DNA from 3 places in the Planococcus antarcticus DSM 14505 genome. Region 2 is predicted to be linked to each of the others. Evidence: riboswitches for the same ligand, from Rfam matches in the RefSeq annotation. Region 2 holds a riboswitch; each other region holds the start of a gene.
What was found. Region 2 has a riboswitch for thiamine pyrophosphate ahead of tenI (thiazole tautomerase TenI). Riboswitches for the same ligand answer to the same signal wherever they lie in the genome.

Region 1: another riboswitch for thiamine pyrophosphate. It lies ahead of BBH88_RS10430 (YkoF family thiamine/hydroxymethylpyrimidine-binding protein); the one in region 2 lies ahead of tenI (thiazole tautomerase TenI).
Region 3: another riboswitch for thiamine pyrophosphate. It lies ahead of thiT (energy-coupled thiamine transporter ThiT); the one in region 2 lies ahead of tenI (thiazole tautomerase TenI).

What each region holds. Positions count from the first base shown of each region.
Region 1 covers NZ_CP016534.2:2,076,311-2,086,230, reverse strand. The annotation lists gene BBH88_RS10445 (energy-coupling factor transporter transmembrane component T family protein) at 203-958, opposite strand; gene BBH88_RS10440 (ABC transporter ATP-binding protein) at 939-2,369, opposite strand; gene BBH88_RS10435 (ECF transporter S component) at 2,362-2,943, opposite strand; gene BBH88_RS10430 (YkoF family thiamine/hydroxymethylpyrimidine-binding protein) at 2,945-3,535, opposite strand; TPP riboswitch at 3,623-3,728, opposite strand; gene BBH88_RS10425 (ABC transporter substrate-binding protein) at 4,400-5,377, shown strand; gene BBH88_RS10420 (hypothetical protein) at 5,422-6,162, opposite strand; gene BBH88_RS10415 (FecCD family ABC transporter permease) at 6,230-7,414, shown strand; gene BBH88_RS10410 (FecCD family ABC transporter permease) at 7,414-8,421, shown strand; gene BBH88_RS10405 (ABC transporter ATP-binding protein) at 8,436-9,263, shown strand.
Region 2 covers NZ_CP016534.2:3,403,849-3,413,768, reverse strand. The annotation lists gene BBH88_RS16780 (hypothetical protein) at 170-502, shown strand; gene BBH88_RS19845 (hypothetical protein) at 594-725, shown strand; gene BBH88_RS16775 (hypothetical protein) at 984-1,196, shown strand; gene BBH88_RS16770 (GNAT family N-acetyltransferase) at 1,714-2,514, opposite strand; gene BBH88_RS20055 (helix-turn-helix domain-containing protein) at 3,773-3,919, shown strand; TPP riboswitch at 3,996-4,096, shown strand; gene tenI (thiazole tautomerase TenI) at 4,183-4,788, shown strand; gene thiO (glycine oxidase ThiO) at 4,823-5,959, shown strand; gene thiS (sulfur carrier protein ThiS) at 5,965-6,168, shown strand; gene BBH88_RS16750 (thiazole synthase) at 6,171-6,938, shown strand; gene BBH88_RS16745 (thiazole biosynthesis adenylyltransferase ThiF) at 6,935-7,954, shown strand; gene BBH88_RS16740 (MerR family transcriptional regulator) at 8,304-8,711, opposite strand; gene BBH88_RS16735 (NAD(P)-dependent alcohol dehydrogenase) at 8,965-9,920, shown strand, end outside.
Region 3 covers NZ_CP016534.2:1,028,761-1,038,680, reverse strand. The annotation lists gene BBH88_RS05095 (TspO/MBR family protein) at 1-390, shown strand, start outside; gene map (type I methionyl aminopeptidase) at 526-1,278, opposite strand; gene thiT (energy-coupled thiamine transporter ThiT) at 1,412-1,987, opposite strand; TPP riboswitch at 2,084-2,181, opposite strand; gene BBH88_RS05080 (M20 family metallopeptidase) at 2,329-3,402, shown strand; gene BBH88_RS19370 (hypothetical protein) at 3,468-3,614, shown strand; gene BBH88_RS05070 (SGNH/GDSL hydrolase family protein) at 3,899-4,810, opposite strand; gene BBH88_RS05065 (aminopeptidase) at 4,823-6,052, opposite strand; gene BBH88_RS05060 (DEAD/DEAH box helicase) at 6,049-7,209, opposite strand; partial or broken gene BBH88_RS05055 (MDR family MFS transporter) at 7,316-8,784, opposite strand; gene BBH88_RS05050 (TetR/AcrR family transcriptional regulator) at 8,950-9,810, shown strand.

The DNA.
Region 1 (9,920 bases), 1.3 Mb from region 2:
TTCCTCCCCGTAAAATCGAATTATGTAACTGCTTTCATTATAATCGATAGAAAGGCTGGGAACAAACGGTGCACCTAAATTCACATGTAAAAAACTACATAAGGAAAAAAGTTAGAATTCAAAACAAAAAAACAAGCAATAAAAAGAAAGACGCGAAAAAAGGAAATCCTGAGGAAAAGGATTTCCTTTTCCTCAGAGATTTCTAACTCAACCAACTGCCACCAAGACAACTGACAAGTAAAATCGACATAAAAACACCGAACATGAAGACATCTATGCGCCCCAATCGAATGGGCCGGTAATAAGCGCTTCTCGGTTCCCCCGTAAACCCACGTGCTTCCATAGCAAATGCCGATCGTTCAGCCTTTCTAACGGCTCCTGCAAGCATAGGGATTAACACACGACGCATAGCCAAGAGCCGCTGCCAGCTATGTTTTTCAGTTTCTGCACCGCGCAGTCTTTGCGCTTGTTGGATTTGTGTAAATTCATCTTTCATGACCGGCAAAAACTGATAACCAACCATGACACCGTAGGCAAGTTTCGGAGAAAGCTTTAGCTGCTGCATGAGGCTCAGGATGAATTTCACCGGATCGGTGGTAAAGGCGAACAGCAGGGACAGCGTTGAAAATGCCATCACACGAAATGCCAGTGACAAAGCGCGTGCCCATTGTTCATCGGTCACATCGATTCCGGCAAACGACCAGATGACGGTTCCGCCAGTATCTGCGCCGAATACTACGGTGGTCCACAAATAGCCGAAAGCACCGATTGAAAAGGGTAACATGAACAACAGCCACAACTTCCAATTAATTCGACTCATCAGGAGCTGCAACAGGATAATGCTTATCCAAAATAACAGCGGCGTCCATGGATTGAAAAAGAACGCAATGGCAAACATCGACACCGTCACCAAGATGAATTTGACGGATGGATTCATGTCATGCAAAAGATTCCGCAAGGCGAGCCACTCCTTTCGGCGGCAGCAAATTGTGAGACGCTAGCAGTTCTTCGCTGGACCAAACGTCTTCTGCAGCGAATTTGCCGGTCAGCTGGCCATCTTTGATCAGTAGCACCGAATCGGCAAGGCTCGCAGCAAATTCCATATCATGCGTAACAATCAAAAAGGTCGTACCTTGTCGAGAGCGTTGGTCAATCAACTCGAATAGTTCTAAAAGCGCAGCAGTATCCTGCCCAGAAGTCGGTTCGTCCATTAACAGTACCGGCCGTTTGTCAGCGAGCATAGCGGCAATCGCCACACGTCGTTTTTGTCCGTGGCTGATAGCGAAAGGATGAGCTTCCCCGATTTCCTCAAGCCTTAGACTCGTCATCAATCCAGCCAGTTCTAAGCCACTAGAAGCTCCTGAATACGCCACTTCTTGATCAACTTTCTGTGTCAAAAACAAATACTCAGGAGATTGCGGAACATAGCCAATGCCATCCGACTCAACCATACCGGTTGTCTTTTTGTAGATCCCACATAGCGACTTGACGAGTGTTGATTTACCGCTGCCGTTAGGTCCGGCAATAACGACTATTTCGCCACGCTCAACTGAAAAGGATAAAGGCGAAAGCAATTGTCGTTCTTTGGTGGTGACTGACAACTCATCAGCACGTAACGCCGTGGTTTCTTGCATGGCATGTTGTCGTTGTGGGAATAAAACCGGCTCTCTCGTTATAAATGGATTATCATCCACTAAACGACCTCCGCCATCTAGTTGAATTTCCCGTTCGAAAAAAAATCCCCAACTGCTTAGTCGATGCTCAACCGCGACGATTGTCAAACGAGATTTTAACTGGAGTTCCTCCAGCCAGTCGACAAATTGTTTTGCGGTATAAGGATCTAGGTGAGAGAGTGGTTCATCCAGCAATAATACTTCCGGGTTCATGATTAACGCACAAGCGGTTGCGATGCGTTGTTTTATTCCTCCGGACAAAGACTGAATAACGGCCTTTCGTAGATGCGTAAGGCTAGTCAGTTCCAAAACCACTTCAATACGAGGGTCCATTTCTTCAAACGGTGTATGCAAATTTTCCAACGTAAAAGCCAACTCTTCTTCAACCGTCGGCATGCAAAACTGCGAATCGGGATCTTGAAAGACCGTCGCAACGCGGTGATTGATTTCACCAGGTGCGTAATCACTGGCAGATTTCCCAAATAACAGAATCTCACCATCGATAGAGCCGTCGCAATTATCGGGATACAAGCGATTTAGTAAATACAATAACGTGCTTTTGCCGCAGCCACTTGGTCCTGAGATGACTAGTTTTTCTCCTCGGGAAACCGAAAAGGAAAGGTCCCTTAAGGTTTTTTCTTCATCTTCAGGAAAGCGGAACGACAGCCCTTTTAAAGAGAAAATCTCTTCATGCATTAGCATCACCTTTTTTCGTACGCGCAATGGCGTAACCGCGGAGTGATCCGGTCGCAAGCAAGGCGTCTCCGATATACTTCCCGCCGATTCCCGCAATAATTGCACCACTAAGAACACGGATCGTAAACATTAACGCGACGAACGACGGATCCAGTGCCGCATAACCAGAAATGAAGTACCCGTAAACAAAGCTAAAAACGGCTGATCCGATTCCTGCAAGCATAAGCACCAAAATATTGAAATGCTTATAGCCGGTTAACGCAAATGCCGCTTCAGCGCCGAGCCCTTGAATGACACCAGACAAAATAAGACGGGGACCGACCGCATTGCCAATGAGGACTTCGATTGCCGCAGCCATCGTTTCAGAAAGAAAAGCAGCTCCCGGCTTCCGGATGATATACATGCAGATGATCGACACAATAAACCAAATGCCGAACATCCATTCATAAGCGAGTGGACCAATTACAGCTGCCCAAATATTCGCTGCATGGACAAACAATAAATAGACAATGCCGAAAACGACCGCAAATAACGACATCAAGACCACTTCTTTTAATTTCCACGATTTCAGCAAATTACGCACCTCCGTGAGACGGGCTGTTAATGCTCATGGACACCGTCATCACCAAATGGCGATGTTCATCAGAGCAAGCGTTAGTAAATGCTTCTTCGTAAAAAGCGAATACCTCGTGGATATCGCCGTGAATGCCGCTAGCGTAATGCATCGAGTCATTGAAAAGGCCAAGTTGTTTAGCGCGGTCGACTTCACGGTAGATAACTGCCATGTAATCCGGATTGTTCATCGGGTATAGCGCAAACTGAGAAGAGATGTATTGCTTCGTGCTATCTGTGTTCAATAGCACGTCGTCCTTTTCTAAAAAGACGTCTCCCGTTGAATCACCAGGACAGCCAATTGAAAAAGTGCCAGACAAGGCTACATGTTCGCCTGTTTTCGCTGTGTGTAAAGCTAATGCTTTAGCGACATTGAAGACATGAATTTGCTTACCACGTATAACTGTCGAGACATCGTCCGTATGCATCCAAACGTTCGAGGTGTCGGTGTCGTTTAACGCCCCTTTGATTACTTTGATAAAATCACTAGTCATCGGATGCAGTGAAAAGCGAAATCCGACAATTGGACTCGTACCGCATTGCAATGGTTCCATGTTCTAATTCCTCCTTAAAATTTGCACAAAAAAGACCGCATCCGTGAAGATGCAGCCATTGTCCACAAATAATTAAAGGAATTATTTCAGAAATGCGCCGCACTTCCTCACGCAGGTATTATCCTGATCGAGTTTTGAGGGATCGAAGCTTGCGCTTGCATCTCAGCCAAAGTGGGCACCCCTAGTGCAGAAAACGGTATGCGGTTTTTGTGTTCGGGTTGTTCCCGATGGGTTTAGTGTAGAGGAAGTGGCCGAGGAAGTAAAGAGGGAGATTTGGAAAGAGGGGCCGTGTGGAAGTTTGGGTTGGGTTCTGAAGCGGTTAGAGATTGGTTGAGAAAGAGCTAGCTGTTAAGAGTCGCTTTAATCGCTTTGGGTAGAGCAAAGACGATTGCTCTTGCGCAAGCTCGTTGCCTAGCCGGTGGATGCGCCGGCGATTTGTGTGTTGACAGACTAACATGACAAAGGAATATTCGTAAGTAGCAAATTTGATATTCTGTAATTTCTTATGAGCTTACAGCTTGTAGTATAGTGTGAAAATCCTTCGAAGCCATTGAGTCAAAGAATATCGGAAAGTTTGATAGACGAACTACCTAATTCACAGGTAGCGGCCCCTCTAGCCACCGTTTGTTTCTGTCCATAAACATGGTGTACGAGAAGGACGTTCGAAAAGTGTTTTGCCACTTTTACGAACGCTTTGAATCATCGAAGGTGAGACATAAAAAAGCAGTGGTACAAATTCAATGTTTGCAACACTGCTTCTAATTAATTCAGAAAGATAAATAAAAAAAATAACCCTTGCTTTTATATTTGATATTGATTATCATTATCAAAGAATAAAAAATTTTTCAACTGGAGGAATATATAATGACAAAAAATATAGTACCATTCATAATCGCTATGTTAACAATCTTAGTATTTTTAGCTGCATGCGGTAGTGAGAATAGATCCACAGATGAAGCTTCTTCATCAAATGGAGATACAAATGCTCAGGATAAACGCATAATAGAGCATTTATATGGAGAAACAGAAATTCCTGAAAAATTGGATCGAGTTTTATCCTTACGTCCATCGTTCACGGATCATATTCTTGCTCTAGAAGAAAAACCCTATGCAGTAACTGGTGAAGAGCAATATGGAGGAGGATATATACCGTATCTTGCTGATCAATTAGAGGGGGTTGAAATAGTAGGTAATCAAGCTTCTATTGACTTGGAGAAAATACTATCTTTATCTCCGGATTTAATCATCATTGATGATTACCTTGCTTCAGAGGTGTATGATGACCTCGCTAAGATTGCACCTACTATTGTCTTAGGTACAGAGGATCCCGAAGCCTCAAATGACCCGAATTTCTGGCAGGAGGATTTCTTGAAAATCGCAGAAATTTATGGGAAAATAGAACTTGCAGAACAAAAAATAAAAGAGTTAGACCAGAAAGTAGTGGATGGGAAGGAACAAATCAGTGGACTTGAAAACAAGGGCCTCGCCTTTCTTAGAATCCGAAAAGATGCCATTCAGTTATATGCAGAATCGGGACATCCAATGAACACATTGCTTTACAACGATTTAGGGTTTGAACCGTCTGATTTAACAGATCCGCTAGAACGAAAAGACTTATCGTTGGAAGTGATTCCAGAAATAAATACAGATTATATTTTCCTGCAAGTTGATTCTTCTGGTGGTCCGGACAATATGGGGACTATTAAAGAAAGTTCTTTATGGCAAGGCCTCCCTGCTGTTCAGCAGGGTAACGTCCAAGAAACAGACTTTTGGATTTACAAGAGTTGGGGAGTAATTGGTCGAACTCAGATTGTCGATGAAGTTCTTTCATATATAGAATAGAAAATCACTGGATGTAAAAAGGTTGAATACCCATAATTGGGAATTCAACCTTTTTGTCGTTGATCTTCTGATAGTAGAGGACAAGTTCTGCAGCAGCGGTTTTTATCCCCGTCATGCAAGAGATAGGACAGGCAACAATGGTTGCGTAAATAAAATTTTTCTGGCTCATCCGGTGAGCTGTAGAGGCGATATTCGTGGCGGTATAATTCTCCATTTTTTTGTCTTACTCCATACTCTGATAAGAGAAAAGAAAGTGTTTCATCGATTAAACATGATTGCTCGGGGGAAGATTCTTTTAAAGCGGAAGATTTTTGGAAAAAATTGTGGCTGACCAAGGAATGCATATGACTTTCCTGGCTCTTAGTTTCTTTCGATATGGCAGAAAAAAGAGGAAGAAGGTGATCTTTGATAAAAACCTTCATCTTCATTCTTTCTTGAACAGAAGATAGGTTCTTGGAAAGAGGGATCGCATTTTCCCCAAGCGTATATCGCATACCTCCGCTGTTTCGTAGCACAATACCTACGTTGGATGGCTGAAGGTCGAGCAAAATGCCGTATTTTATATATAAATCAAGAAAGACCATTGCAAGAACTGAATATCTTTTGCCAAAGATGGTTCCAGTGATGATCGGGGTACATTGATTCATCTGTTGGGTTTGAATCTGAATCATTTGTTTTGCTAAAGCAGGCTTATCGATAAGATCTTTTACGAGAAATGAATCTTTTTCGTGACCGATAGTGACGGAATGTTCTTCCAGATATTCCTGTAATTTTTCGGATAGCATATGTGTTCACTCCTAATATTGTTTTAAATTGTCGCTTTAATAATAAGGGATATCAATCACATTGTAAATGATTATTATTCTCATTATTGACGTATCAGAAACGTTCCTCTATCATAAAATATATGATAACGATTCTCATTTTGAGGAAAAAGAGTTACAAAGGGCGGTATACAGCATGATATTACAAAAAAGAAAGCCGGATAACACTACCTCTGCTACTTTAGAGGACGATAATGATGGTAGTGAAAAGATAAGGTCCAGGCCAATATTTGCCTCGGTTATCCTTATCGGCGGGCTTGCTTTATTGGTTATTTCATTTGGAATTTCGATTTCCCTTGGAGCAGCAGATATTGACTTTAGAACGGTTTGGAGTGGAATTTTTCAATATGATGAAACCTTAACGACCCATCAAATTATATATGAATTGCGTTTGCCCCGTACTCTGGCAGCGGCATTAGTTGGTGCTTCCCTGGCAGTTTCTGGAGCGATTATGCAAGGGATAACAAGAAATCCACTTGCCTCACCTTCTATTATGGGAATTAGTGCCGGATCAGCTTTTATGATCGCAATCGCCTTGGCTTTCTTACCTGGTACTTCTTATTTAGGGCTGATGGGAATGTCATTTTTGGGCGCGGGTATAGCTGCTGCGATTGTTTTCGGGATAGGTGCCTTTTCTAAAGGAGGCCTGACTCCTGTAAAACTAGCTCTTGCAGGGACTGCAGTTGGAGCTTTTTTAAGCTCCATCTCTTCTGCTATAGCTATTCACTACAATGTTGCACAGGATATGAGTTTTTGGTATGCGGGGGGAGTAGCCGGTACACAGTGGATCAGCGTACAATTAATGATTCCTGTCGCTTTCATTAGCATTAGTTTGGCTATGGTTCTGTCGCGATCTATAACTGTGCTTAGTCTCGGTGATGATGTCGCCAAGGGACTTGGTCAAAAGACCGTCCTGGTGAAAATTCTGGGAACTTTGGTCGTACTGTTGTTGACTGGGGCAGCAGTGAGTGTGGCCGGAACTATTGGTTTTATTGGACTTGTAATACCGCATATTACAAGATTCCTGGTAGGCATGGACTACCGGTGGATCATCCCTTGCTCCGCCATCCTGGGCGCATTATTATTAGTCTTTGCGGATGTAGGAGCCCGAATGATCAATGCCCCATATGAAACGCCAGTTGGGGCAATAACTGCTCTGATTGGTGTGCCTTTCTTCCTTTATCTTGCCCGAAATGAAGGGAGAGGGCTCTAATGCAAGCTTATAAAAAGACATTTTTGGCAATTGCGGTCTTATTGATTATGATCCTGATCACATTTTTCGTCAGTTTGAATCTAGGAATGATAGCCATTGCTCCACTGGATGTAGTACGGACGTTGCTGGGATTTGGCACTGAAAGGGATGAATTGGTTCTCTTCGATTTTCGTCTTCCCCGCATGGTTATTGCTCTCCTGATTGGGGCGGGATTAGCTGTTTCCGGAGCTATTCTACAAGGGGTATCACAGAACGGTCTGGCGGATCCAGGGATTTTAGGAATAAATGCAGGGGCCGGATTAGCGGTAGTTCTATTTATATATTTCTATCAGGGTTCTGCAGCAAATCTTGGTATTGATTCGATTTTTTTGATGCCGTTTGCTGCGCTGCTTGGTGGAATGGCAGCCGCATTCATGATCTATACAATTGCTTGGAAAAAAGGAGTAACGCCTATAAGGTTAATTTTAGTTGGAATAGGTGTGAACGCCGCATTCGGGGCTGCTTTAATTATCATTCAACTTAAAATGGATCCTCAAGATTTCATGCAGGCGACGATTTGGCTCTCGGGAAGTATTTGGGGCACTAACTGGAAATTTGTTACTGCCGTTCTTCCGTGGATCCTCTTTTTAGTTCCTTTTGCGATTTATAAAGCACGCTATTTAAATATTTTAAATCTGGGTGATAATATTGCTACGGGTTTGGGTGCTGCTGTGGAAAAAGAAAGAAGATTGCTGTTAGTCTTATCCGTAGCACTAGCGGGAAGCTGTGTAGCCGTTGGAGGGGGAATAGCATTTCTTGGACTGGTTGCTCCACACCTTGCTCGCAGAATTGTGGGCCCTAAACACCAAATAATGTTGCCGACTGCAGCAATAATGGGGGCCTTGCTTCTCTTGATCGCTGACACGATTGGTCGCAACTTTCTGGCACCTTCTGAAATACCGGTTGGAATCGTCGTATCGGCCATTGGAGCACCTTACTTTATCTATCTATTAATGAAGACCAACTAGAGAGGAAGGATCGTATGACGAAATTAACTGCAGAACGGCTTGGAGTAGCGTATGGGGATCTGGATATAGTGAGTGGACTGAACCTTGATATACCTGAGGGGAAAGTAACGACAATCATTGGCCCAAACGGATGTGGAAAATCCACTATATTAAAAACCATATCACGGCTGTTGGATGCTAAGACCGGTGCTGTTTACTTGGATGGGAAAGCCATTCATAAAACATCCACCAAAGAAATTGCAAAGAAGATGGCAATACTTCCTCAAACGCCTGAAGCCCCAAGTGGATTGAATGTGATTGAACTGGTTTCTTATGGGCGATTTCCTCATCAAAACGGTTTCGGTCGGCTAAGCAAGAAAGATAAGGAGATCGTTCAAACGGCAATGGAGGTGACTGGATTGGTGCCCTTTGCGAAGCGTCCAATTGACGAATTATCAGGTGGACAACGACAACGCGTTTGGATCGCGATGGCACTTGCTCAGGAAACAGACTTATTGCTACTGGATGAACCCACAACCTATCTTGATATGGCCCATCAACTGGAGGTCTTGAAATTATTACAACAACTGAACGAAAAGGAGGGGCGGACGATTGTCATGGTCATCCACGACTTGAACCACGCTGCCCGCTTCGCAGATTACATGATTGCGCTAAAAAATGGGAACATTGTAAAAGAAGGCACTCCTTCAGAAGTCATGACTTCTGAAGTGCTTCGAGATGCATTCAATATTGATGCTGAAATTGTAATGAGTCCTCGAAACGGAAGGCCAATTTGTTTGACCTATGATCTTATCGGGGAGAATGAAACTGTGTCAAAAGAGCAGTCGGTTGGGGCGTTATAGTAGTTAGGAAGTGTCTAGAAATAAAGTATGTTTCATTTGGAGTAAAAGCTGTTGATACTTGTTTATAACCTTTTTCGCTAAAAAAGTGGCGATAAGGCCACGGTTTTTGAGTTAAACCATATTATGGTGCTACGCAATCCGTTTCAATTCTACTGTTCACATTTGTGGCTAATCTGGGAATCATTAAAAGCGGATGGCAGAGAGACCTCTTTATGATTGCCCTGATTTTTCTGTCGGCTTTTTTGTCTATTCTAGAATTCTTGCCTTTTACGATAGGTTGTGGAACAACCGAAAGATCAAAAATCTTTGATGGAAGGCAGTCTTACACATAATGATTTGTGCTTTCTATAAACCCTTCCGGACTCATTCGATACGCGAGTCGATGGATTTTACATCGGACGCGATTCTGTCCAGCATGCTGGTCTATTAAAAAACTGCTAATTTGAATAATTGTGATTTACGGATCGCTTCTCACCTTGTTATAATTATAGAAAAAAACGATTTGTATAGCTGGAAAAGGATAACTATTGATCAAGAAAATTCACCCTCTGCAGAAAAGCTGGTTTTGCACTAGTTTTTCTGCAGAGGGTGATTTTCTATTGTTGATTTCAAAAATTCTTGAAAACAAGATTAGTCATTTTTGGAGTTCCGAACCCT
Region 2 (9,920 bases):
AACAAATCTGGAAATGGTAAGTCTATGCGGAATAAATGTTTAAAATATTAGCGAACCAGTTAAATTTTCTACTTTTTTTCGTGCGTCATGACTAGGTAAAAGACCTCAACTTCATTTCAGCTGACATATCGACTAACTAAGAAAAGAAATACAAAGGAGATAAAAGAAAATGCCCGAAAACCAGCTGGTTCCTTTAGAATCAATCACCTACTTTTTTACACGCTCAAAAGATGTGCATGAAGAAAACGGCACCCTGTTCGTTACGTTATTTGCCCGTTTAACGAGAGAGTTTACGAAAAGCGGTGGGCAAAAGAAAGTAGAATCTGTATGGGTCGATATAGAGGAAAAAAAGATGGAGCATGCGACCAAACAAATGATGGTCTTACCAAATTACATTCACCGATATAACATTTCGAAAGAAGTGTTTTGGGGGCTATTTAAAGTTTCTGCAGACTGTCGGAAAGAACTTTATTATGTAACACCTTTCTCAATCTTGAAGTAGGATTAAAAAACGATTTTCTTTAAGACAAATTGCACTTGTACAGTAGATAAAATATGCAAAACTTATTGAAAACAAAAGGAGGATATACATAATGGTTGTTATCACAAAAGGCTTTGTGAAAATGGGGAATGCGTCTACACGACGTCAGCTGACTTATGAGGAGTTCATTGAAAGTTACAAACAATACAAAGCCGAAAAAGCTAAACTAGCCGCTCAAGCTTAGTAAGTTCAGATCCATAGAAAACTGAAAAGGCGCTGTTATCCAACTGAGGCAGGTGTCTAGTCAGTTCAACCTTGTACGCCAATCTATTAAATGAGGATGTGGAAAAAGGAGTGAGTGCAGAATGGGGGCCATTGTAAAAGGAGGAAAAAGAGTCTGTAGACCTACCAGCATTCATCCGCAAACTTATGAGGAAATTAAATACAGAATATAATAGAGACAAAGCCAATCTGCACGTAAAGGCCGGGGAGGATATGACTCATGGTAAACAACAGCGACATAAAAAAACTGACAGATGAAGATGTATATTTTCTTCTCTATTTAAACAAAATCAAAGGATTGCCGTTTCATCAGTTAGAGGAAGAGTTTACTCTCAGTAGAGATTCTGTCGAAAAAATTATGGATGGCAGATCTCGAAACAAGTGCTATCTAGGTTACATGGCAATCGAAAAATACCTCAAAGAGACGGCATAATAAGTTAAGAAAGATTTATTGGCTTATTAAATGACCAAACGAAATACACATCTTTACTGTTTGCATGCGACAGCTTATAAAAAGCTGCTTGGATATAAAAAAGGAGAGAAGAGGTTGAGCAAGTACCTCTTCTCTCCTTTTTTGTTGGTAAAAATGAATGAATAGTTTCCACTTAGTTGGACAGAAAAAACAATAAGCACATTTACATTGATCAGACCACAAGAAAGTGTTCCGGAAATCTGGTGGTATGCGTGGTGTCAGGACGATGGCAGTGCCTTTCTTTCAAATGGGTGTAGTGTGGTTTTAGTAGAAAGTGGTCAAGAATTTTTACCTTAACCTAGAAGCAAACGAGTGATTTGAAAAGTATACGTCAATAATGTAAATTCATCATTCAACAATAGAAGATTTGCATATCGCCAGTTATCGAACGAATTAACTAACTGCAGAAGAATCCACCAAAAATAAAAATGAAAACAGGAGAAAGGGCAAACGCATGGTACCAAGCGTTTGCCCTTCTTTAGTAAGCCAACATCTTGGCCATGTAAATTTCATTTTGCGGTTCGTTGTGAATGATCATGGAGTTTCTGCGAATGCCTTCTGATTCGTAACCATTTTTTTCGTAAAGCGTTCGAGCTGGAACATTTGCCTCTAAAACAGTGAGTTCAAGTCTACTGATGGCTTTTGTGATTGCCCATTCCTCTGCTTTCTGAAGAAGCGAGGATGCGATTCCTTTGCCTTGCGAATTTGCTTGAATGGCAAGGCGCAGTTCAGCGCGATGCGTGGCTCGTTTGGCATCATTGCCCTTGACCATCAAGTAGCCAACGTGCTGTCCATTTAGAATAGCAAGAAAGATGATCGAATGGCCGCTTTGCTTCCACTCAATAATTTGCTTTCTCACTTTTTGTGTCGACAGTGCGCGCTCCTCTTTTCCGTACAGTAAAAAGTCTGATTCTCCTTCGATGCTTTTCTGTAAATCTGCGAGAAAACGGGCATCACCGTGTCCGGCAGAGCGTATGAGTAAGATGTCTTCATTGTTTTTGATTGCTTCTTTTTTATTCAAAAGATCTATCCTCTCAAAAATGACATAGCGATTAGGTTCAACGTGATTGACGGTGTAGCCTGCATCTGTCCAGGCCTGAAAATGCTTAGCGGGTGCTTTCGTCTTTTTCCACCAGCTGTGATTGAGGTAAGCACTATGAGGGAGATTTTGCCCCATAATCTTTTCGATTTCAGTAAAATGTAATGTAATAGTCGGGTTTGTTGATGTTGAAAAATAGTCTGCTAATGGGATATATTTCTTTTCTAATGTCGTGTTCATTGAGTTAAATTCCTTTCGATTGACATATTTTTAGGTAATGGAATTACAACATTCGATAATATTTTTTACTTCATCCGCATAAAAAAGCGGCTTGTGGTTTATGCTTTTTATCGCTTGATCAAATAATCGCTGCCTTTTTTAAAAAGGGTAATAATGCTGTCAAGAAATGAATATTTCTTTGGCGATACGCAGTTTTTTGCCCCCTCTACAGTATTCAGTCTTTCTACCACATAAATTTCATGCAGCAAGCTTTTAAAAGCCTTTTCTCTCGATAGTGCTTTTGAAACGGCTGTGTTTCACTAGAAAACTTCTTGAATGATAAAAAATGCGAACTGCTAGTAGGCGGTTCCTAAGCCCCCGCTCACCTCTACTTTTGATTCTCATAAAAACTTTTCGAAATCCCAATAGATGGTGTTTGTAAGACACGATATTCGCACAGCAGGTAACTCATCATGGTAAAAAGAAATGCCTTGCTGTTCGTCTTGTTATATGATTTTTAACATTCTTTGAAATAATCAATACAACCATCTTCATGTCGAAATTTTTTCTATTTGTCTAAATCGTGCCTTAATATCCATTAGCATTTAATAGACATAGACCTTATATACCCACTATTCTTATTTTTATTTACATATTTTAAAATTGATAGACCTTTATACACTAAATTCTTCGTTTTTTTGGAATAGAAGTAGGGAATGAAGGTTCTTAAATTCAAGCAGTAGACTCAAAAAAAAGTCAGATAAAGCATATCTTCTGAGCGGAACTTATCAACAAGTGGGTGGTCCGAGTTGGACAAAGGAATTTGACAAGTTAGCGAAGTGCAAGTAAATAATTAAGAAAATTGGCATAAGGATTTTGTCTCTCGTTCTCGGAGAAAAGGAATTGAGAAAAGTATTGTAGGCGACGCAATCGTGCAAAGATAATCCGAATTAGTAGGTGCATCTGTGTAAAAAGATGGAGGTATTATAGATTTGTTCGGATGCAGAGGGTTAGTGGTATATTCAGCATACGACTTTGAAACCGATTGGACTGTATAAAATGAAGCTAGTTATCACCGCAAATTATACAAGGATCATCAGAAAGGATAGACAGTAAATGTTCTTTTTTACTATTTAACATTTTCTGAAAAGCGTATTCTTTTTCATGTATACTCTGGTTAAAGTCCAACGGTATAGGAGATATGGATGTCGGTTGGCGTTTGTCAAAAATGAAATTCGTTTTCCAGATGAACATGAATCGAGAAACAGAAGCTAGTTGAATGGATGTGATCCACAGAGCCTGTAAATTCCGTCTCTATCCTGACCAGGAATTGCAGATGGCCAAAAGATTCGACTGTTTTCGTTGGCTACTAAAAACAACAGTCGAGAAGCCCCCACTTCAAACAACCGGCGATGGCGTTATGTAGCGGGTAGTTTACTACGAACTGGATAAATATCACAGGAGATGTTACGCTTACTTTAGATATTTTGAAAAAACTGAATATAAAACACTGGGGGAGTCTTTTAAGACTGAGACGGAGAAATCCGGACCCTTTGAACCTGATCTAGTTGAAACTAGCGTAGGGAAGTGGTCACTATATGTTGTATCAACACATAAGATATAGTCAAAACCACTCCGTCGCTGGAGTGGTTTTTTATGCTTAAGGATTTAGATTGGAGGAGTAAATATATGGAGAATAATAAGCTGCATATTATTTCAACAGGAAAGCAAAAGCCGGAACTATTAGCAGATATTGTCGGTAGGATTCATCCTTACATCGATTGCATACATCTTCGTGAAAAAACGAAAACAGCAAAAGAAATATATAAAATGGTCGAGCTTTTAATAGATCAACAAGTTCCTCTTTCAAAAATAGTGATTAATGACAGGGCGGATGTTGCCTATGTTTCAAATGCAAAAGGAGTTCAATTAGCCTATCATTCGCTACCTGTCGAAATTGTAAAAAGAAAATTTTCGAATTTAACAGTTGGCTGTTCCGTTCATTCTATTGAAGAAGCTCAAATGGCCGAGCAACAAGGAGCGGATTATCTAATTTTTGGCCATGTGTATTCGACTCAATCAAAACCAGGGCTACGTCCAAAAGGGATAGATCAGTTAAGGTCCGTTTCTGAATCAGTTTCAATCCCAGTCATTGCGATTGGTGGAATAATGCCGGCGAATATTAAAGATGTTATCAAAGCAGGAACACAAGGAGTCGCTATAATGTCAGGGATATTAGAAGCAAAAGACCCCTTTGAGACGGTACAGCAATATCGGTCCTATTTGTCTAGCTAACGTTTTTTACTTAAGCGGTTAAAGGAGGATTTTAATGAATAAAACTTATGATGCCATTGTAGTCGGCGGCGGCGTCAATGGCGGGGCAATAGCATATAATTTGGCGAAAAGAGGGATGGAAGTCTTATTGCTGGAAAAAGACAGGCTTGTAAGTAAAGCATCCGGAGCTGCAGCAGGGATGCTGGGCGCCCAAGCGGAGCTGGATGGAAAGGGTCCACTTTTTCAATTGGCTAGGGCGAGCAGGACGATGTTTAGTAACTTAGCGGATGAACTGAAAATGGCGAGCGGAATTGATATTGAACTTGTGAATAAGGGAATGCTGAGACTCGCCTTAACTGATGATGAGCAACAGGAATACCATCGGATCATTGAGGCCCATAGACAGAACGGCGAGCTAGCAGAATGGCTCACCGGCGAGGAAGTAAGAAAAAGAGAGCCAGCATTGTCTAGTGAGATAATTGGTGCAATGTATCTCGAAAAAGATGGCCAAGTAGCAGCCCATCAGCTGGCTTTGGGGTTTTTAAAATCTGCATCAGCACTCGGATCTGTAATTAAAGAATATGTAGAAGTTCATTCCTTTCATTTTTCAAACGGAAAAATTACTGGGATCGCTACGAATGAAGGCGATTTTTTAAGTGACAGTGTAGTAGTAACGGGCGGAGCTTGGAGCGAAAAGTTGCTGATGGAAACGGGCTTACAGCTTAAAACCTATCCTGTGAAGGGCGAATGTTTTTCTGTACGGACAGAAGCCTCTTTATTGTCCAGCACAATTTTTACAAATGACTGCTATCTTGTTCCAAAAAAAGGAGGAAGGATCATAGTAGGGGCAACCGTCATACCGAATACATTCAATCAACAAGTGACTGTAGAAGGGGTTTCTTTATTGATGGAGAATGCAAAAAAACTGGTACCTTCCATAGCACAAGCTGAGTGGGAAGGAGCTTGGGCTGGAATTCGACCGCAGACTGCTGATGGCCTGCCTTACTTGGGTGAACATCCCGGTTATAGAGGTTTGTTCATAGCAACAGGTCATTTTCGAAACGGAATTTTGCTGGCGCCAATTACCGGAGAGGTGATGGCTGATTTGGTTGAAGGAAAATCTCCTCCAATTGATATATCTTCTTTTCGTGTGGATCGATCAATCAGAAAAACCAATCTAATCATGAGGTGAAGAAAATGAAATTGACGGTTAATGGGGATCAAGTAGAAATACCAAATACAGTGAAAACAGTGACTGGACTGCTGCAGTACTTAGAATTGAACCAGAAAGTAATCATCGTTGAAAAAAATGCTGAAATATTGGGGAAAGCGAAACATACAGAAACTCTGATTTGTCATGGGGATAAAATCGAATTAGTACATTTTGTAGGAGGTGGATGAACATGTTAAGAATAGGTGATTATGAATTTTCATCCAGACTATTGCTGGGCACTGGTAAGTATCCTGATTTTGATATACAAAAAGAAGCAGTAGCTGTTTCGGGTACAGAAATTCTGACATTCTCAGTTCGACGGATGAATATATTTGAAGCCAGCCAGCCTAATTTTCTGGAAAATTTAGATATTGCAAAGTACACATTACTTCCAAATACAGCCGGAGCCAAGACTGCAGAAGAAGCAGTCCGGACTGCCAAATTAGCGAAGGCATCAGGTCTTTGTGACATGATTAAAGTTGAAGTGATCGGTTGCCAAAAAACGTTGCTTCCGGATCCAATTGAAACATTAAAAGCATCAGAAGAGCTACTAAAAGAAGGGTTTACGGTCTTGCCATACACATCAGATGATGTTTTATTGGCAAGACGTCTCGAAGAATTAGGCTGCCACGCCATCATGCCGGGTGCATCTCCTATTGGCTCTGGCCAGGGAATCATCAATCCGTTAAACCTTTCTTTCATCATTGAACAGACAAGTGTTCCTGTTATTATCGATGCCGGAATCGGTACACCTTCTGACGCTGCTATTGCAATGGAAATGGGAGCGTCAGGTGTCTTGCTGAATACAGCTGTGTCCGGGGCAAAAGATCCCGTGAAAATGGCCAAAGCTATGAGGCTTTCAATCGAAGCAGGGAGGCTGGGATTTGAAGCAGGACGAATCCCGAAAAAACGATACGCTACTGCCAGTAGTCCGGTTGAAGGGATGAGCATCAGTTGAATGGACGATACTCACGACAAGAGCTTTTTGAACCAATAGGAAAAGAAGGACAAGCGAAATTGAGAAACAAGCATGTGTTGGTGATCGGTGCTGGCGCATTGGGAACTGGCTGTGCTGAAATGCTTGTGCGGGCAGGTATAGGCAAAATAACCATTGCGGACCGGGATTATGTAGAGTGGAGCAACCTTCAGCGCCAGCAGCTTTACACTGAAGAGGAAGCAAAGCAGCGAACTCCTAAAGCAATAGCAGCTAAAAAACGCTTAACGCTCATCAACTCCAAAGTGGAAGTCCGCTGTCATGTCATGGATGTCTCGGTCGAAGAAATGGAACAGCTCGTGGTGGGCGTTGATCTGATTCTCGATGCTAGCGATAATTTTGATATCCGAATGATTATTAATGATATTTCTCAAAAACATCGGGTTCCTTGGATTTACGGCGCATGTGTTGGAAGTTACGGAATCAGTTATACGATTATTCCAGGTGAAACACCGTGTCTAAACTGCCTACTGGAAAATATACCGATGGGCGGCGTTACATGTGATACGGTGGGGATTATCAGCCCCGCTGTCCAAATGGTCGTGTCTTTTCAAATTTCAGAAGCATTGAAAATTTTGGTCGAAGATACACTTAATTTAAGAAACAAACTGGTATCTTTCGATCTTTGGAAAAACCAACATTCATCTATTAACGTTGATAAGGTTAAAAAAGAAGATTGCCCATCTTGTGGATCGAATCGTTCCTATCCATATCTTGCTTTCTCAAATCAAATAAAAACTGCTGTTTTATGTGGGAGGGATACGGTTCAAATCCGTCCTTCTGAACCGATAGCTAGAGACTTGGAAAGCTTGGATAAAGTTTTATCCAAACAAAAAGGAAAAGTTTCACGCAATCCATATTTGTTATCTTTTTCGATAGAAGAACACCGGCTTGTTATTTTTAAGGATGGCCGAGTGTTAGTTCACGGGACGAAAAGCATTTCTGAAGCCAAAACTTTGTATCGCCGCTACTTTAGTTAATTTGTCCATATCGTGCTGTTAAACTAAATGAGTCTCAAAAGTCGACATAAACTAACCGGAGACTAGTACATTAAACAACCTATGAAAACGAATGTGTCTACTTTCATTGCTCAAGTGAATCAATTTCATAATGTCCATTTTTATAAAATAAGAGAAGGCCGAATGGGCGTAATCATTCGATAAAACTTGTCAGTCTCCTGCTGGGCTTGTTTTTCATCTTGCTGCCAAGCTTCTATCCAATACTAGGAGGGGTCTTCGGTAATTTCTTGAATTTGCAAGCAGTGATCAGTACAAACAAAAACCACCTGCATTCTATCTATAAAGATGAAATACAGGTGGTTTTAATTTGTTAGAAAATCTTGATTTTATCTTTTTTATGGATGTCTTCCGTGCCAGCATCCAAGGCAGTCTTGTAATACATGGCTTTATGTTCGATGACTTCCATAGTTTTCTTTAGTTCTTCCATCTGTGCTTTTACAATCTCTTTTCGTTCCATAAACATGTCAAATCTTTTCTGAAGCGTCGAATCTCCATCAGAACACCAATCAATGAAATGTTTGATTTCTTTAATCGGCATGCCGGTAGCTTTCAGGCACTCGACTATTTTTAAGGCAGCAATATCGGATTCTTTAAACAAGCGGGTGCCGCTGTCAGTCCGTTCTACAAAAGGCATTAGCCCTTCTTTATCATAGTAGCGCAAAGCATATACAGAGAGATTCAATTCTTTTGCAACTTCACTGATGGAATAGGTGGTCATGTTTTTTTTCTCCTTTTTCTTATCTAAACATCGAGCAAACTCTATGCAATGCGGAAATTTTATCATGGCATTTATGGATTGTCAAAGCTGCATCCGGAAGACCTCAAAAGATCTTATCGCTTGCCCTAGAGTTAACTAGAAGGAGTACGATTGGGTTGCAAAGGGAACGGTGCAAATAGAGATAAATGGAGCTTTCGTTTTGCTCTATATAAGCACGTTCTCTTGAAAATGATAAATTCCAGGAGGTTTTTCTATGTTAACTGTTAAAGCACGGGCTATTGATGGTCCGGATCAATCATTTCGAGCGGCGGAAATTGAGCGGCGTGACCTTGATTCCAATGATGTACTGATTGATATCAAATATGCGGGCATTTGCCATTCGGATATCCATACAGCCCACGGAGAATGGGGTCCAGTGGATTATCCCCTCGTACCTGGACATGAGATTGCGGGAATCGTTAAGGAAGTAGGACCAGAGGTTACAAAGTACAAAGTAGGCGACCGAGTAGGGGTCGGATGTATGGTTGGCTCTTGCGGCGAGTGTAAAAATTGCCAGAACGGGGAGGAACAATACTGCCTTAAAGGCATGGTCCCTACCTATGCTGGAGTTGATAAATACGGCGAGCCCACCCAAGGCGGCTACTCAACTCACATTGTAGTGGTCGAGGATTTCGTTGTCCGAATTCCGGATAGCATCGGGCTTGACGCTGCAGCCCCATTGCTTTGTGCGGGGATCACGACATTTTCTCCGTTGAATCATTGGAATGCAGGGCCAGGCAAGAAAGTAGCGGTCGTTGGGATGGGCGGACTTGGCCATATGGCTGTTCAAATTGCCCACGCGATGGGAGCGGAAGTGACTGTCTTGTCTCAGTCTTTGAAGAAAAAAGAAGACGGTCTGGCATTAGGTGCAGATGATTACTATGCCACAAGTGACCCGGAAACATTTGAGAAACTTGCTGGAAATTTTGATTTAATCATCAACACGGTCAGTGCAAAAATCAACTTGGATGCTTATTTGGGGCTGATTGCTCTTGATGGCACTATGGTAAACCTCGGGGCTCCTGCAGAACCGCTGCCAGTAAGTGTGATGAATTTGATCGGCCATCGCCGTTCATTTGCAGGTTCACTAATCGGAGGCATCCGGGAAACTCAGGAAATGCTGGATTTCTGTGCAGAACACAACATTGCGCCTAAGATTGAAGTAGTTTC
Region 3 (9,920 bases), 1.4 Mb from region 2:
GCATTGATCGCTCTTTATCTACAATACGGAAATTCGGAAAGAACGTTCACTGAACGGCTGCCAATTTCGGTTAACATGGGCTGGATCAGCGTGGCCACCATCGCCAACATCAGTTTCGTTCTAACTTATTATAATTGGAGCGGCTGGGGACTCAGTGACCAACTTTGGACAGTGATCATGCTAACAGTAGCGACTGCGCTTGCTTTGCATATTCGCTTTCACCACGCGGACATTCCTTTTGCATTGGTTTTCATTTGGGCGTTCATTGGGATTGCCGTCAAGCACGGAACAGACGAAATGCTAGTGACAACAGCTTCCCTTTTCCTTAGCGGCGTCATATTAACCGGTATTTTATTAATAAAGAAAAGAACTTCACCGATAGTTCAATAATGCTGTGGACGGCTCGATTAGAACGAGTATGTCCACAGTTTTTTTGTGCCGTAGAACTTCTCTCGTGAAATAAATAAGAAAAAGAGATCCAGTCGTTTGAACTGGATCTCTTTAATGCTTAACGTATGCGGTTTTTTATTTTTCCAGTTTGGTCAGCAAGATTGGTTCACCTTTTGTAACAAGTACAGTATGCTCAATCTGCGCTACTAAGGATTGGTCCGGCGTGATGAATGTCCAGCCATCGCCTGACTCTACGATGTGCTCTGCCTTTTGTGAAATAAACGGCTCTACCGCAAGAACCATGCCTTCTTTAAGAATAGTCGTCTCCCACGCGTCGTAGTAATTTAAAATATGCTGAGGGGCTTCATGCAATGATTTACCGATGCCATGCCCGGTCAGATTCTTAATGACGAATAAACCTTGTTCTTTCGCTTCGCGTTCGACTGCTTTACCGATTTGGTTTAGTTTTGCACCGGCTTTGACTTTCGTCATCGCACGGTCAAAAGCTGAAGCAGCGGCTTCACAGATTTTTTCCTTATCTGCATGTCCTTCACCTACGACAAATGAAATTCCGGTGTCGGAGAAAAATCCTTCATACGATCCTGATACATCAATATTGACAATGTCTCCGTCCTTGATCACGCGGTCACCTGGAATGCCATGAGCTACTTCTTCATTAACACTGATGCATGTAAATCCAGGAAAATCGTATTCTGATTTTGGACCCGAAACACCGCCCAGCTCCTCGAATAATTTACCACCCAATTCGTCAATTTCCTTGGTGGTGACTCCCGCTTTGGTTGCAGCTTTCATCGTTTCCCGAATTTCGGCCACCATTTGGCCGGCTTTTTTTAACATTTCAATATCTTTTTCAGTAGTTGCTATCATCAATTACCCTTCTTTCAAGCTTTTCTATTCAAGAATTATACCACAAAATTATAAGTGAGGCTCTTCTCCAGATTTAACAACTGCTGGATCTAAGCATAGAAAAGAAGACTGCCAAAGGACAGCCTTCTAGAGTTTAAGCTTCTGCATCCACCAATTTTGGTGCGGCCGAAAAAAGCGCAGCACAGACAAAAGCAGCCAGCAAGAATACCGGTATCATGTAAGTCGCATTATAGATGACCGAGTAGATGACGACATTGCCTTCAGCAAACATACCGAAGAACAGAATGCCTGTAATGACATGGACGAGATAGCGGAGCGCAGAAGCAATCAGTACTCCCGCTACTATAGCCGTTAGCATCTTTCCGGTTTGCTTGGCTTGCGCATGCTGCATATATTTTGCTCGCATAACGCCAGCAAGCCCCACAACTGCATACGCCAAAATATAATCCAATAGGACCTGCATAACAACGAATCCAAACGACAATGGAGTCACGGAAATAATGCCAGAAACGATCTGCAACAGCCCCACCAAAATTCCGGTCAGAACTCCTGCACCGACACCTCTTCTAAAGGCGATTAAAACAATTGGAATCATCACAAGACTCACAGAACCACCTTGTGGCATGCGGAAAGAAATAAAATCCAAAACAAATCCAAGAGCGGCGAAAATAGCGATTTCCATCATTAATAACACTTTTTTATTTCTCATGACTTCCTCCTTATGTGTTGTGCACATCACCAGAAGGGCCGTGAATAAAACCATATTAAAAACGACGCCAGGACAGAGCCTGGCGCCGTTGTAAGGGCCGGTTTCCATCCACATCCCTGCGCAAGTGTTAACTTACAGGTTCAAAGGGTAAGAACGAATGTTCACTCTCAGCAAAAGCTCCCCTTGTGGTGTATACAGATATTTGACTTTCCCCTGTATTGTACACAAACCTCCCTTTTAATGCAAGGCTGTTTTAAGATAGATTCATAGGGTAAAGACTTGAATAACGAAGATATTTGAAAGGTGGTGAAGGCAGCCGTGATTTTGGGCTTGCCAAAAAAATGATTAAACTGTTAAAAGAACTGATTAAAATTCAAAGCGATACAAAGGAAGGAGCCAATGAAGCTCTTCTTTTTTGTGCAGATTGGCTAAAGGCTAAAGGCGAGACCGTCACTGTTCACGACAATAAAGGCTATATGATGCTGACAGCAGCCAAAGGACAAGGCACTGAGACCATTGTCTGGAATGGTCATGTCGATGTGGTTCCGGGCCACGAAGAACAGTTTGTGCCAATGGAGGAACAGGACCGCCTCTATGGCCGCGGCTCCGCAGATATGAAAGCAGGTGTTGCCGCGATGATGCAGGCCTTTGTCGAACTCGACAGTTCAAGCTCCAACCGCATCGTACAGCTTCATATCGTTACCGATGAAGAAATTGGCGGTCGCAACACGTCCAAATGGCTTGTCGAACAAGGCTTCCATGGAGACTTCGTCATTTGCGGCGAGCCTACCGGATTGAAAGTAGGACTGCAATCCAAAGGCATCCTGCGAATGGATATGACGTTCAAAGGCAAACCCGCCCATGGCAGCCGGCCGTGGGAAGGTATCAATGCTATTGAGTCTGCGATGAAATTCCATATGGCTATCGCTGATCTGCCGTTCCGAAAAGAATCAACGGAATATTACGAGCAACCTTCCGTCAACCTGCCCATCATCAAAGCGGGAGAACGCTACAATGTGGTTCCTGAAATTTGCGAAATGTCCTATGATATCCGCTTTATGCCGGGACAGGACAAAGATGAAATCGTCCGCCAGCTAGTAGACTTGGCTGACACCTTACATCTCGATATGGATTACAAGGCTTCGGGTTCTACGCCTGCTCTGACAACAACTAAAGAAAATCCATTTATCCAAAGCCTACAGAAAGCAATTCTGGAAACGACCGAGCAGGAACCTATTTTATTCGGTCAACACGGTGCCGCAGATACCCGATATTATGCAGCTGTCACTGGAGGCGAAGGTGCTATCGAATTCGGTCCAAGCGGCGATGATTGGCATGGCAACGCTGAATATGTGTTAATTTCAAGTGTCCATTCGTACAAAGAGATCCTGCTGGCCCATGCGCAATCTGAGTGAAAGGTTTGCATTATGAAGAATTCGGGAAAATGATACTTATCACCCCTATGAATGGAGAGATTCAAATGGCAATTGGAAGATTATTGAAATCCGCGATAAAATATGGTCCTATCGCATACCCGATTATCCGCAAAGTGTTAAATAAAAGAAAACAAGGCAAGACTGGACAATCAGTTGATAAACAACCTACTACTCGTGGGAAAAAACGCTAAGTAAAAAAACGTTCCGGCATAAAATATGCCGGAACGTTTTTTTATGTTTTTTTAGATCAAGAAAGCAATATCGACTCTTCGGGCGCTTTCGCTTTTCTTATCGTCCAGACTCCGGCACCCAGATTCTAGGGTCATAAGCCACCTGGTGTCCGGTTGCAGTGCCTAGCTCCTCGGGATGTAAGAGCTGAACAGGCATCTTCACTTTTCGTGCTGTGCGGCTGAAAACATGCCGCTTCGCCGGAGCGTCTTATGCCCGTCGAATCTAAACGGACGCTTTCGCTTTTCTAGATATGAGGGATTGATTCCTGCAAAGCCAGGTAGCCGGTCGGGCTGTGATCAGAAGGCCGCTGTGCTGTTTCTTCAACTTCGCTGTCCTCCGGATTCTCCTGGTCTTCTTGTTCCTGTGCTTCCATTATTTGTTCGAAAGAAAATGGATTTGGCGGCGGCAATTCGAGATCCTCCACAGTCCATGCTTCTTGATATTCACGGAAAAATGCATTTGCCATTGCCTGGTAACCAGCTACGTTTGGGTGAACATCTGCTGCATTCGGAACCTTATCCACGGCATTCGCGCCAAAAGACTGGTCAACCGATACAAAAATGGCACCCGCCTTTTCAGCCGAGCGCTGAAGAATTTCATTGAGCCGATCAAGCTGCTTGGCCGTTCCATTCTTCTGGTTGTCACGAACATGTGGATAAGCAAAATAATAGCCCATCACGTAGACAGCTGCACCAGGAGACTGTTCAGTAAGCTCAGCCAAGATCAAGTCCATGTTTTTCCTTGCTTTGTTAAGTGCAAAATCAACCTGGACCTGCTGAAAAGTTAAAGATCCCTGTTTTGGATCATTCTGCACCAGACGCAGCAAATCATTCGCTCCTGCCGATACGGTAATAAGATTTGCCGAGGAAAGCACTTCCCCCGCCTCGTCCGTCTGAATACTCTCTAATACATCATTAGTGGTAAACCCCGGAAATGCCAAGCTTTTCGAAAAAGATGCCACAGGTTGATTGCGCGACAGTTCCTGAGCAATCAAATTCGCATAACCAGCATCTATTTGGCGTTCAGGTGTTTGTCCAGCCGCCAGCGAGTCCCCAATTGCAACGTACGCTGCTGGAATTTGAAGCTCAGCCGCAGCAGCAGCCGTTCCGCTGAACAGCATAAATCCCGCCATTGTCGCAATCCAATACTTCTTCATCCCAATCACCTCTTAGAATGCCCAGTTTCCATTTCGGAAGATGGGCTCTTTTGAACCATTGGCTGTGATACCATCAATATCCATGCTGCCACTGCCGATCATAAAATCTTCGTGGACAATTGAGGTATTAAGGCCAATCGCTGCTAATTGATTACGTTCCAAATCACGTGCCCCTTCGTAGCAGGTCGGATAAGAATCACCGATTGCCAAATGATTTGAGGCATTTTCATCAAACAATGTATTGTAGAACAGAATATTCGAATCGGAAATTGGAGAATAATATGGCACCAATGCCACTTCCCCCAAGTAAGCCGCCCCTTCATCTGCGCTGATCATTTCGTCAAGAAGTTCTTGCCCTGTTTTCGCTTTTGCATCAACAATTTTTCCTTTTTCAAAAGTCAGCGTAAAGCCATCAATAACATTGCCTTGATAAACCAATGGCTTTGTGTTGCGAACCGTGCCATCTACTCCGTGCTTTAAAGGCACAGTGTAAACTTCCTCTGTTGGCATATTAGCGATAAACGGGTTGCCTTGAGGCGTTTTTGACGCACCAGACATCCAAATATGCTTGTCTGGAAGTTCAATCGTCAAGTCTGTCCCAGGTGAGGTATATTGCAATTTCACATAGCGTTTATCATTTAATTGAGTAGCGCGCTGCTCTAATAAAGCGATGTGGTTTTTCCAAGCTTCCACTGCATCCCCTTCACCAATTCGCACCGTTTTGAAAATAGCTTGCCATAAGGCATCCATCTGTTTTTCAGCCGACAATTCTGGAAATACTTTTTGTGCCCATTTCAGAGATGGAATCGCTACAATCGACCAGGCGACTTTGTCTGTTCCAACCGCCTGGCGATAACGTTCTAATGCTTTACCGGCCGATTTTTGCGAATCAGCCAACCGTTTTGCTGGAATTCCAGTCAATAGATCCGGATCTTCCGCATCAATCCATAGGAAAGAACCACCCGTATTGATTACTTCATCACGCTGGACGACAGACCATTTCGGAAATTCTTTAAAGGCATCCTCGGGCGCGAGTTCAAAATGCGTCCGTGTTAGCACTGGATCTTCGTAGTTAACCTGTACCCGTTTCGCGCCTGCTTCATAAGCTTTTCTAACAACGATTCGTGTAAATTCAAGCGTATCGGTCGTCGTATTGATCACGACAAATTGCCCTTTTTGAACATTTAACCCTACATAGACTGTTAAATCCGCATATTGTTCAAGCTTTTCTTGAAAATTCATCGTTTATTCCCCTTTGTCGCAATGGTTTTGCTAGAACCTTCGATCAGTTTTCCACCATGGATCACTTTTTGAACAGGTTTAGAAGGCAGTTCCTTAGTGAACTTCTTATAATGACGCTCATCGGAATACGCCAATAAAGTCAGTACTTCTCCATCTGCTCCTGCTCTTCCGGTTCTTCCTGAGCGATGCAAATACTGCTCGACCGTTTGAGGAACGTCGACGTGGATGACATGCGTCACTAAGTCAATATCCAATCCACGAGCCGCTACTTCTGTAGCGATCAACACAGCCACTTCTCCTTTTCGGAAAGCATCCAATGCTTTTTTACGTTCATCTTTTTTCATCTCCGAATGCAAGGTTACGATTTTCGCATCACGGAATTTCAATTTATTTTCCTTCATTAGCAATTGATCCAGATTATTAACAAATGCCAAACCTTTCATGTCTGGGATATGCGAAATACTACGCAGCATTTCGGTTTTGTCGCGCTCATCCACTTTGACGAAGGAATGTGTTACTTTTCCAAACATCGGCAGATCTTCCGCTGTCACTTGGAGACGTGTCGGATGCTGCATCAAACGTTCCGCCACCAATTCTATTTCTTCAGTAATAGTAGCTGATACCAGCACCAATTGGCGTTCATGTTGAGTTTTTTCAATCAAGTCCTTCATGATGCCCCGATGTTCCCGTGCCATTAGCTGATCGCCTTCATCCAATACCAAAATTCGGATTTCATGCATTTTTAGCTTTTTGGTTTTCACCAATTCATTTAGGCGTCCTGGCGTCCCCACTACAATCGTCGGCTTTTTCTTGAGTTTCTCCAATTGACGCTGCATATTTGCACCGCCGATCAACTGAGTAACTGTCACGTCAGTATCTTCTGTCCATTCACGTAATACATTAACAATCTGCATCGACAATTCCTGTGACGGAGCAACGATCATTGCTTGGATTGCCGGTTTTTCTGGATTAACTCGCTCTAATATTGGCAAGACGTATGCCAAAGTCTTACCTGAACCTGTCGGAGATTCTGCAACAATATCATTGCCAGCCAACATTTCCGGAATCATTTGTTCTTGAATCGGCATAGCTGTTTCGAATCCAGCTTTCTCCCATTTTTCTTGCCATATTGGGCTTAATTCATTTATAAAAGTCATTTGCGATTCCACCTTCTTTTCAATGCTTTTAGTGTACCATATTTGCCGTACCGCCGCCTTTTTTGACATGTAAAAGGCCAACCCACATACGGGCTAGCCTCATGGATTATTCAGTTACTTCTTGTCGTCTATAAACGATTTCTTTTTCCACTTCAGTTACCGGACGAACTGGCTTCTTAATGAAGAATGCCAGAATCAGCGCCACTAAGGCTATAAAAGTCGAGACGAAAAATGAGAAGTTAATGCCGTCGAGCATTGCCAGATTCATGATTCTATCGGGAGCAATCCCCTCCGCTGCCAACTCTACAGCTCTAGACTCAGTGCGCGTGTTCATGATGGTGATTAAAAAGGCAGAACCCACGGCCCCTGCCACTTGCTGCAAGGTGTTGTTGATTGCAGTGCCGTGCGGGTAAGCTTTTATCGGCAAGGTATTCAAGCCATTCGTCATGACCGGCATCATCACCATCGAGATGCCGAACATTCGAAGTGTATAAATCAACATGATGCTGACATAGCTGGAATCAATGCTTAATTGGCTGAACATATAGGTTGTCACAACGACAATGGCCAAACCAGGAATGGCCAGCACTTTTGCCCCGAACCGGTCGAAAAGTCGACCGGTAATCGGAGACATAAAGCCCATGACCAACGCGCCAGGAAGCATCAGCAAACCTGAGTCGATCGGCGAAATTCCTTTTATAATTTGAATATAGATAGGCATCAGGATCATCGCCGAGAACATCGACATGGAAAGAGCGATTGAAATAGCGGATGATAAGGCGAACATCGGATATTTGTAAATCCGAATTTCCAGCAGCGGTTCATCCAGTTTCAACTGACGGAAACCGAAAACAATTAGTGAAATGACACCGATAGCAATGGTAACCACAACAACCGGATCGGTCCAGCCCAGCGTCCCGGCTGAACTGAATCCATATAACACACCGCCGAACCCTAGACTTGAAAGAGCTAGCGAAGCTTTATCAAGCGATATGTCCCTGTTCTGGAATGTCAGGTTTTTTAATTTGAAGATCCCTAGTAAAAGTGGAATCAAGGCTACTGGCAAGACGATCCAGAAAAGTACACGCCATGAGTAATGCTCAACGATAAAACCGGAAAGAGTCGGCCCGGTTGCAGGTGCAACGACCATGACCAGCCCGAACACGCCCATCGCAGATCCTCGTTTTTCAACCGGAAAAGCAGACAGCATCACATTCATCAATAATGGCATCATCAATGCTGCACCAGCAGCTTGAATCATTCTTCCCACTAATAAGATGCTGAACGCCGGGCTACTGCAGCTAATAGCGTTCCAAGTGCAAACAGCGACATTGCAATAATAAAAATCGAACGGTTTGAATACTGCTGAATGAAAAATGCACTGGCCGGAATCAAAATCCCGTTGACTAGCATATAACCCGTTACGAGCCATTGAGCCGTAGAAGCGTCAATATTCAAGTCCAGCATTATTTCAGGCAATGCGATATTTAAAAGTGTTTGATTAAAGATTGCTACGAATGCGCCGGTAAAAAGAATGGCAATAATGCCATAAGGTGTTTTTTTCTGTTCTGTCATATTTAGTTTCCTCCATATATAGCACGCTTTTCTATTTCTTCATTTGATCACTTTATACCGGTTGTATAATTTTTTCAAGTTTTTTTGATAAATAACTTAAAATATTGATTTAAAAGCGTTTTTTCTATACTATAAAGATAGACTAACGGTATAAAGGTGAGGTATATGAATCCTAAAAAACAACAAATCTTAAGCGCGGCCTACAATCTCTTCATCAATAAAGGCTATAACCCTTCTTCTATTCAAGACATCCTGGATGAAGCTGGCGTGTCCAAAGGAACTTTCTATAAATATTTCAGCTCTAAAGCAGAATGCCTCATGGCAATTACGGAAGAAATTGGAAGCGAAATTCGGCAACAACGATTGGCTGCAGCTCTCGGAATGCTGACCAACGATCCAGAGGTTCTGGCAGAACAACTAAATATTCGCATCAAGCTGAATCTTGAAAAAAATCTGTTTTCTCTCTACGAAAACATCTTCTATTCGCAGGATCCGGAACTAAAATCATTTTCCATTAAACAATATACGCTGGAAATGGAATGGATTTCTTCCCGAATCATTGATGTCTTTGGCAAAGAAGCCGCTCCGTATGCATTAGAGAATGCGGCTTTTGTCCATGGCTATGTTCAGCAACTGATTCACTTGTGGCGTCTCGTTTCTGAAGAAGAGTTGCCGGCAGATAAACTTTCTTCTTTCGTCGTTCGCCGTCTACAGGCGACTATTACTCTTCAAATCGCGGCGAAAGATAGCTTTATCGGCAAGCTTCGATTACCTACCGCCACTTTAGCTGACCATGTTAGTATTAAAGAGCTTTCCGATATGCTAGAAATATATGCTGAACAAACAAAAAACCACGCCAATACACAGCAGTTGGTGCAGTTTCTAGCAATAGAGTTGGCAATGGAAACACCAAGAAAGGCATTGATTGAAAGTGTCCTCACTACATTGGCTAACGATAAACAGATCAAATCTGAACTGTCGATATTGATAGAACAAGTATGGAAGCATTTAGACGAGTTGGCATAAAAAAGCGAAGCCAAAGATGGCTTCGCTTCAGACCATAGACAAAGTCTAATCAAAATGAATAGCAGTGTATAACCCCAATCGGTCCGGTCACTTCGCTTTCCGTGGTTTCA